Regions from separate parts of the Lysinibacillus sp. RS10 genome, predicted to be linked through region 2. Evidence: riboswitches for the same ligand, from Rfam matches in the RefSeq annotation. Region 2 holds a riboswitch; each other region holds the start of a gene.
The links. A riboswitch is a leader RNA that binds a small molecule or an ion and turns the genes downstream of it on or off. The one in region 2 is predicted to bind cobalamin.
Positions count from the first base shown of each region.

Region 1: it holds a riboswitch for cobalamin, as region 2 does, so the genes downstream of both, ACB089_RS21995 (FecCD family ABC transporter permease) here and ACB089_RS09650 (ferredoxin) in region 2, are expected to answer to the same signal.
Region 3: it holds a riboswitch for cobalamin, as region 2 does, so the genes downstream of both, cobT (nicotinate-nucleotide--dimethylbenzimidazole phosphoribosyltransferase) here and ACB089_RS09650 (ferredoxin) in region 2, are expected to answer to the same signal.

Region 1 covers NZ_CP167122.1:4,375,084-4,378,345, reverse strand. Annotated here, with positions in the region: gene ACB089_RS22000 (acyl-CoA dehydrogenase family protein) at 1-539, shown strand, start outside; cobalamin riboswitch at 700-883, shown strand; gene ACB089_RS21995 (FecCD family ABC transporter permease) at 1,093-2,094, shown strand; gene ACB089_RS21990 (adenosylcobinamide amidohydrolase) at 2,091-3,262, shown strand, end outside.
Region 2 covers NZ_CP167122.1:1,886,819-1,890,080, forward strand. Annotated here, with positions in the region: gene ACB089_RS09640 (energy-coupling factor ABC transporter substrate-binding protein) at 1-7, opposite strand, end outside; gene ACB089_RS09645 (energy-coupling factor ABC transporter permease) at 9-755, opposite strand; cobalamin riboswitch at 1,013-1,198, opposite strand; cobalamin riboswitch at 1,607-1,791, shown strand; gene ACB089_RS09650 (ferredoxin) at 1,933-2,304, shown strand; gene cobJ (precorrin-3B C(17)-methyltransferase) at 2,309-3,262, shown strand, end outside.
Region 3 covers NZ_CP167122.1:3,636,508-3,639,769, reverse strand. Annotated here, with positions in the region: gene ACB089_RS18610 (YheC/YheD family protein) at 182-946, shown strand; gene ACB089_RS18605 (hypothetical protein) at 1,126-1,341, shown strand; cobalamin riboswitch at 1,351-1,527, shown strand; gene cobT (nicotinate-nucleotide--dimethylbenzimidazole phosphoribosyltransferase) at 1,642-2,697, shown strand; gene ACB089_RS18595 (trimeric intracellular cation channel family protein) at 3,052-3,262, opposite strand, start outside.

The DNA of each region.
Region 1 (3,262 bases), 2.5 Mb from region 2:
ATCGCTTGTATATTGCTATCATGAAAAAAGAAACGGCAGAGCAAGCGGTACATTATGCTAGTGAAGCAATTGAATTGCACGGAGGGAATGGCTATATAGAGGATTTTGTTACACCTCGCTTATTAAGAGATGCACAGGTGCTGACTGTATGGGAAGGGACTGCCAATATTTTAGCATTGGAGCTCATTCGTTTAGTAGATAAGTTTCATGCACATGAATTATTTGTTCGTATCATGGAGGAACGTCTAGAAAAACTAGCTGACAGTCCATTAGTAGAAATTGTAGCAGAGCGATTAGTAAAACTAGACTTGACTTTGCAAACATTTAGTCGTTTGGATGAAGCAACGAAAACATTTGAGGCTAAAAAGGTTGCAGAAAAAATGGCACATGTATATGAAAGTGTTGTAGCAGTCGAATGGGCACAAAAATTCGGCGGTAAATATGAAAAGCTAGCAGATATTTATTTAGAGAGTACATGGTCATTGCGAGAAATTGGTGAGCCAATGAAAACGGTACAGTATTTTTTAGATATAGTCTGATAGATTAGAGGCTGGGACAAAAGTATATTTTTATAGCAAGATTAAAAAAAATCACATAAGAAAAGCGCGAGAAATCAACGTTTCTAAAATTGATTTCTTGCGCTTTTTAAGGTATTGTCCAGTTTTATCCCAGCCTCTTTTTTTTTCATGTATAATTATATCAACTGAAAATTATAAAGGTTCTTTACTTATGTAAAGTGAAAAGGGAAATCGGTGTTATTCCGATGCGGTCCCGCCACTGTATGTGTGAGTTTTTTCAATCTGCGCCACTGAAAATTTCGGGAAGGCTTGAAAAAGCGAATGAAGCACGAGCCAGGAGACCTGCCTTTATAGAAAACACGTTGCGGCCTACGAGGATAGGGTGGTGGATTTTGTATACGTATTTTTGTGCAAATTTGATCCCCTCATCTTTTTTGATGAGGGGTATTTGTTTTGTAAGATGGATGTCGATAAATTCTCAATATTAGGCGATTTCAAGCCAAAATGTATCGATAAATCAGAAGAACAAGTCGTTGAATATAGGCACAGATAGACTAAGGGGGAGAGCCTTTAAATGAGTAGAACGATTATAGCCTATGTAACAGCAATTACGCTTCTAATTATTAGCATCTGGTGTGGCGTAGCGATAGGCTCAGTTCATATTCCACTAGAAGTATTGTGGAATAAGGCGGCTGATGAGACAGCTGCCAATATTTTATGGAAAATTCGTTTACCTAGAGTCCTGTTGGCGGGACTTGTCGGAGCATCTCTTGCCATTGCAGGGGCTGCTTTTCAAGGCTTACTAAAAAATCCTTTGGCAGATCCTTATACGTTAGGTGTTTCCTCTGGTGCATCAGTTGGCGCAGTGATGACGATTTTCTTTAGTATATCAATCCCGGTAGTAGGCCATTATGCATTACCAATCTTCAGTATGATAGGTGCAATATTAACGATGGTAGCTGTCATGGGCTTTGCTAGAATAGTAGACCGCTCACTAAAAATGGAGACTCTTATTTTAACAGGGATCATCTTTAGTTCATTTTTAGGTTCCTTAATTTCCTTAATGATTGCATTATCTGGTGAGGAGCTACGACAAGTTATGGGATGGTTGCTCGGCTCAGTATCGATGCGAGGTTGGCCTTTTGTTCAAATGATTATTCCGTTTGTGATCATTGGCTCAATTATGCTTTGGACACAAAGACGCGAGTTAAATGTTTTGTTATATGGAGAGGAACGCGCGAAACATTTAGGTGTTAATGTTAAGCGTAGTAAATATATAATTTTGGTAGGCGGGTCAATGTTGACAGGAGCAGCTGTAGCAGTTTCTGGTACGATTGGTTTTGTTGGCTTAGTTGTACCCCATATGACGCGGATGCTTTGGGGTTCAGATCATCGTCATTTATTGCCATTATCATTTTTAAATGGGGCAACTTTGCTCATTATTTGTGATTTAATAGCACGAACAATTATTATGCCAAGAGAGCTACCAATTGGCGTAATTACTGCATTTATTGGGGCGCCCGTTTTTTCTTATATTTTTTATAAGCAACGTAGAAGCAAGGGGGGACGGGCATGATTGTTGTTGAACATCTTTCTGGTGGCTATGAAGATGTGCCGATCGTTCAGGATATAAGTTTTTCCGTTGAAAAAGGAAAAGTACTAGGGATTTTAGGACCGAATGGTAGTGGGAAATCCACACTATTAAAAGTAATGAGTGGCATACTGCCAGCAACTGCAGGCACTATAGTAGTAGACGGTAAAAATATTAGCGCTTATAATGCACGTGCATTGGCAAAAAAAATGGCAGTGCTACCACAATTACATGCGAATGCCTTTTCAAACAGTGTACGTGAGGCGGTATCACTTGGACGTTATCCCCATCAAACAGGCTTCTTTTCAAGTTGGACTGAACGAGATGAACAAGCAATCCAACATGCAATGCTGCAAACAGGTGTGAAACGCTATGAACAGACATCGATGGAATTTTTGTCAGGCGGGGAACAACAAAGAGTTTTTGTAGCCCAGGCTCTTGCGCAAACGGCGGAAATATTACTGCTAGATGAGCCAACGAACCATCTAGATATTGCCCATCAACGTCAAATTTTAGATATGGTACGAAAGGAAGCAATTGAATGCGGTTTAACCGTTATTATGGTACTACATGATATGAATTTAGCTTCCCTTTATTGTGATGAATTATTACTAATGGAAGGTGGAAGGATGCGAGCATTTGGAGCGCCACATGAAGTATTAATTGCTTCGCAAATTGAAGACATCTATCATGCGCGAGTAGCAACTTATGCACATCCTGAAATTCCAAAGCCTCAAATTACAATGATGCCAGCCTCAGTCGAACATCAGCAACGTGCTGTCATCAAAAACGAAAATTTCACTGTTACGGAGCATTACATTCAGCTTCAATCAGAGTTGCCGTTAAAAACGGTTTCCTCAGCTGTACATAATCCCGGTATTGGTTGGTATGATTGCTTATTAAATCGCTCTGTACCAATAGATTATGTCATTAGTGATGTAAAGAAAGAGGTCGCTGAATTTTTACAAAAGGAGCATTTTTCACCTACCAGTACAGTCGTTATGTTAACAGCTGTTCCGACAAATCTTGTAGCTATAAATGAATTTAAAGCTCCTTTTGGTAGCCTATTTGTTGCTGTTACAGCTGGAGTCGGCAATGCCGTTGATGTGTCACGTGCTCATGAAAGACAGGATGAACCATATATTGGTACTAT
Region 2 (3,262 bases):
TTTTCATTTTAGTGTGCCTCCTTAGCTGAGAAAACACGTAATGCTTTTAGTTCGCTCACATTATATTTTTTCAAGAAATTCATAACGATCACTGTTAAAATTCCTTCACTAACCGCGAGCGGAATTTGTGTTAATGCAAAAATACCAGCAAATTTTGTGAATGATGCCATAAATCCTCCTACTTCAGAAGGGAAGGCAAGAGCTAATTGTACAGATGTAACAACATATGTACCTAAGTCACCAAGCATTGCTGCTAAAAAAACAGCTATTGAAAATGATAGCCCCATTTTTTGTGCGCCCTTAAATACAGAGTAAGCAATAATAGGACCAACAATTGCCATAGAAAATGCATTTGCCCCTAATGTTGTAAGCCCACCATGTGCTAAAAGTAAAGATTGGAATAATAAAACGATTGTCCCAATCACACTCATAGCTAGTGGTCCAAAAAGAACAGTCCCAAGTCCAACTCCTGTCGGATGCGAGCAGCTCCCCGTTACAGAAGGAATTTTTAAGGCTGATAATACAAAGGCGAAGGCACCGGATAAACCTAGTATCATTTTTGTTTCAGGATTTTCATCAATGGTTTTACGAATAGAGCGTAATCCTAAAATAATAAATGGGATCGATAAGACCCACCAAAAAATTGCCCATTCAATCGGCAAAAAGCCCTCCATGATATGCATAGCAAATGCACGATTTGGCACAAATAAAAATGCCAGCAAGAAATAACTAAGCTTCCAACGTGAGAATTTCAAAATCTCTCCTCCTAACATTATATTTTTCGAATGTAGCGTGCGAACGATATCAATTTCGCCTTGGCGTAATTGCGTCCGGAGGCTTTATTTTCATTCAGGAGGTGTTTTGGCTATATCTGTAAACATCTACCACCATGAGATGGAGTCTCTTCTGAATGAAAATAAAAAGCACTTCTCCGACTTTGGAAAAGTGCATAGCTAAAAGAGGCAAATAAAATTTTAATCTGCTAAGCCGCACACCTATCCTCGTAGGTTGAAACGATCACATATTTTTCGGCAGGTCTCCTGGCTTTAGTTCAACGTTTTATAGGCCTTCCCATCCTTTGGACAGTGACATGATCTATAAAACTCCCTAGTACAGTGGCGGGACCGCGCCGGACTTGAACCGGCTTCCCTTTTAAGCGAAATGGTATACACTTCGCACCGAAAAAGAATGAAGTTGTGAGATTTCACGACAAAGTGTAACATGAATTTCCACATATATGCTATACTTTTTATAAAAATTTTAGAATTAAAGGTCAATGTCGAAAATTCAGATAAATACAGATAAAAATTTCGTGTTTTCTCTGAATTTTTAATAAAAATGTCGCAATTTGAGAAAGAAATATTGAAATTTTTAAAAATTAAGATATGATAGAGACAGTTTTCTATCACAATCAATTATGCCTCGGCATAATTGCGTCCGGAATCGGCTTTGTGCTTGCACAAAGAACTCCTTTCCGATTTCGTGACATCCGCCGGAGGCTTTAACTTCTTTCAGCGGATGTTTGGACACTTGCTGAAAAATAAAAACCCGTATTCATCTCACCACCTATACAGGTGGGAGACTTGCTGAAAGAAGTTAAACAATTTCATATAAAACATCAATAAGTGCTTGAATATTTTCGAGATAATAGGGAAATCGGTGAAAATCCGATACAGCCCCCGCTACTGTAATAGCTGATGAAATCGCAAATGCCACTAGTGAAAACTTAGGAAGGCGCGAAAGTAAAAGGAAGCTTAAGTCAGGAAACCTGCTTATTGTGATAAATGCATGCAAACTTTTCGGAGGGAGAAGTTGAAGCGAGAGCGAGTACCTGTATATATTCGTTTTAATTTGGCTTCTACTAAACCTTTACTCTTCGTCTAGAGTAAAGGTTTTTTCTTTTTCCTAAAAGCAAATGAGGGGAGAACAACAATGACAACTTGGAATTTAGAGGGGATGAAAACGCATCTTTTTATTTGCAATGGCAGTAGCTGTATGAAAAAAGATGCAGAGGAAATTACACAGGCAATCCGTGATGAAATACAAATGCAAGCGCTTGATCAGGACATACATACGACTAGGACACGCTGTAATGGTAGATGTAAGGATGCATGTGTTGTTATCGCTTATCCTCAGGGGAATTGGTACCGTGTGCCGACTACAGAGCATGCGCGGGCACTTGTACAAGATTTAAATCATGAAGTATTACAAAATGAGCATGTCTTTACACTGCGTGAAGGTTCGTTACAGCGTACAGCACAAACAACAGCCATTAAAGGCATTGAAAAGGTGAAAGAGGGGTAACAAAATGGCGCAAAAAGGAAAGATTTTCGTAGTTGGTTTTGGACCTGGGGATTTTAAACATATTACGACTCGTGCTGTTGAGGCACTTCAACAAAGTGATATGATCATAGGCTATAAAACATATGTTGAGCTTATTCAGGATTTAGTAAGTGCAAAGTCAATAGTTAGTACTGGTATGACAGAAGAAGTTTCTCGTGCACAGGAAGCGGTGCGCCAAGCAGAGGCAGGAAGTATCGTATCGGTTATATCGAGCGGTGATGCTGGCGTTTATGGCATGGCGGGATTAGTGTATGAAGTTTTAATTGAGCTAGGATGGACGGAAGCAACGGGTGTTGAAGTAGAGATTGTTCCAGGTATTTCTGCTATCAATTCATGTGCAAGTTTACTAGGTGCCCCGATTATGCATGACGCCTGTACGATTAGTTTAAGTGACCACTTAACACCTTGGAATTTAATTGCAAAGCGAGTAGAAGCAGCGGCAATGGCTGATTTCGTTATTGCTCTTTATAACCCAAAAAGTGGCCGTCGTACGAGACAAATCGTAGAGGCACAACGAATTTTATTAGAATATCGTTCTCCAGATACACCGGTAGGACTAGTGAAAAGTGCGTATCGTGAACGTCAGGAAATTACGATGACGACTTTAGCAGAAATGCTAGAACATGATATTGGCATGCTAACAACTGTTGTTATCGGGAATTCATCAACGTTCTTCTATGACAATAAAATGATTACGCCACGTGGTTATCAGCGTAAATATACACTCGGCGATGAAAAACAACCGTTACGGCCACATCAACGTCTAAAAGAAGAAAATGAACCATGGGCAATGAATCAAGAAACAGGTCAGGCTCGTAATGATTTTGCGACAGATCCCAATGCCAATCGTATTAAGCCCAGTTTAGCCATAACATCAGAACCAAAGCCTAAAAAAAAGTCATCACTTGAATTGGCGACA
Region 3 (3,262 bases), 1.7 Mb from region 2:
TAGTGTAGTAAATATAATTATGGGACTCAAAATGAAAAATATGAGATATCGCGTTACCAAGTCTCACTCACCTATGCAAGATAAATCTATTTACATACAATACAGTAACCTCCATAAGTGGAGAGGACTACACTATCAATACAAAAGAAATAAAAATATCTAACTAAATGAGGTGAGTTTATTGAAAAACGGACTTGGAAAATGGGAACAATGCTTACTTTTAAAACAAAATCCTTTAACAACTAACTGCATGCCAGAATCAACACTTTACAGTCTAGAAAACCTAATCTATTTATTAAATAAGTATGAGTATATTTATGTGAAACATAATACCACTGGACAAGGAAGAGCAATGTATAAAGTCTACAAAAGAAAAGATGGACACTATTGTTTTAACGGATTTACCATGCAAGGTGAAGAAATAAGTAAATGTGTAGCAGCAATTGAGGATTTCCACCAAGTTCTACATCCATATGAGAAACACGGTAGATTAAGCGGAATTTATATTATACAAGAGGGGGTCAAAAGTCTAACCCCTGATGGGAATTCAATATCTATTCGTGTTCATGTTCAAAATCTAAAGGGAAAATGGGTAATTGGTGGGATTTACGGAAGGGTGGCAACTGAGGATCATGGGATTGTCAATTCAAATCGGGGTTCTAAAGCAATATCGATTGAGGAATTATTATCAAGTTATTTGATGATGGATAATACAAAGAAAGATCAAACAATAGATTCTCTAAAAGAGGATTCAATTTTAGCAGCTGAAGTAATAGCATCCCACTTTCCTTGTAGAGAATATGGCATTGATTTTGGAATAAATCTTGAAGGAAAACCTATATTATTTGAAGTAAATACAACGCCAAGCATACGTAGTTTTGCCAAAGTTGATAGGGCGATCTGGAAGAATATTGTTGAGATTAGGAAAATGCAAAATGAAGGCTAAGTTTGAAATGTAGTTATTTTTCATGTTAGTCATCAGCATATTTTTATTCAATAGACATACATCAAAAAATTACTTTCCCTACTATATTTATAGGAAAGAAGAAACTTAATTGCATCCGTTACTTGTGAACGATTAGGAATTTACCTAGAAAAAATGGATTATGGTTGAGTAGGCGCGTTATGAATCAATTTTCTATTGGAGAAGATTCAGCATGGGCTCAATTTGCCAGCCCTCAGGAACCTGAATTCGCGTACGTTAGATTTATTTGGTTATTCGAAGTGTTAAAAGATTCCTTTGCTGGCATTCACTCCAAAAGAGTGAATGCCAGCAAAGGAATCCTTGGAACAATTTTTCATTTAATCAAATATATTGACACAAAAAACACTTTATCGTAAATTTAAAATAATTGCATAAAAGCATTAGGTGCCCATTGCGGGAGAATAGGGAATAAAGTGAAAAGCTTTAGCGGTCCCACCACTGTAAAAGAGAGTTTCATAGAGAATGCCACTAGCATAGTCTGGGAAGGTTCTATGAAATGTTGAAATTGAGCCAGGAGACCTGCCTAACTGCTTCGTATTATATAGACGATGGAAAAGTCTGTAGTTTATTTGTTATGAAATAAACTACAGGCTTTTTATTTTTTTCTCTAAATCATATCTTCGAGTAATGGGGCAAAAAAGAAAGGGGAAATTTTCATGCAATTATTACAACAGACGATACAAAACATTCAAAGTACTGACCACAAAATGATGGAGAAGGCAAGAGAACGCATAGATGCACTTTGCAAGCCTCCTGGAAGTTTGGGAAGACTAGAAACCCTTGCTGTGCAACTATCTGGGATTACAAGAGAACTATTTCCTGCGATTGATCATAAAGCGATTATTGTATGTGCCGCAGATCATGGTGTTTGTGATGAAGGGGTGACATCTAATCCACAAAATGTGACGGTCTTTCAAACATTAAATTTTCCTAGAGGTGGAACTGGTGTCTGTGCTATCGCAAGAATCACAGATGCTAAAATTGTCACAGTAGACGTTGGCGTAAAAGAAGATATTCCGCATGATGCTGGTGTTATCCTAAAAAAAATTAAATATGGAACGGACAATATGGCAAAAGGTCCTGCCATGTCAAGGGAAGAAGCCATTCAATCTATTGAAGTAGGAATTGAAGTAGCTACGGAAGAAATAGCAAAAGGGGCGAATGTACTCGGGACAGGTGAAATGGGGATTGGAAATACAACACCGAGTGCTGCAATATTATCGGTTCTTCGTGCGTGTCATCCGATTGAAGTGACAGGGGTCGGTGCAGGTGTTGGGCCAGGTGGAATCGACCATAAAATAGAAGTTATTCATAATGCTATTACATTAAACAAACCAAATCGTGATGATGCTATTGACATTCTTGCAAAAGTTGGTGGTTTAGAAATAGGTGCTATGGCTGGAGTTGTACTCGCTGCAGCTGCAAATCGCAAGCCTGTTGTGATTGATGGCTTCATTTCTACTATTGCTGCACTTATTGCATACGAACTCGAACCAAAAGTAAAAGACTATATCATTCCTTCTCATGCTTCCGAAGAACCAGGTGCTAAAATTGCTGCTGAAATGCTCGGAGTTGAACCGATGTTGCAGATGAATATGCGATTGGGCGAAGGCTCTGGTGCAGCTTTAGCGTTTCCTATTTTGGACGCAGCATGTTCCATGATGAAAAACATGACAACATTAGAGGAAGCTATGCTGCTGTTAGAAAAGTAATTAAATATTATGAGATTCTAAAAACAAGTTCTTATGAAAGTAGTTAGTCAGCAAGTACAAAGTTTACTTAGGCTAACATACTATTTCTATTAGGATATATTGTTTCTAGGCGCTGCTACACATAAACAAAAGTTATAGTTAAAGGATTTAAAATCTGCTATTGATAAAAAATAAGAGGCTGGGACAAAAAGAAAAAATGTTAGACCGATTGCAATTGGTCTAACATTTTTTTGATTTAGGAAGGAACACTCTACTCATTGAAGCGGAAAAGTTATTATCTGTTTTCGTTATTTTTCAAAATAATCGAGTTCTGTCCCAGCCTCTTGTTGTTATACGGTGATGTAAGGAAACTTGCTATGCCCGTTGCAACTTCCGCAACGGTAAACGCCATTTCTTCATATATGAAAGAACTCTTAGTGCTGTAATTACACCAAACAATATATATAAATAGATATCCCCTGAAAATAATTCAAGCCCGATGATAAGTCCAGCTAGTGCTGCCCACACACCATAGACTTCATCACGGAGAATTAATGGTTGTCGTCTAGCTAATAAATCTCGAACA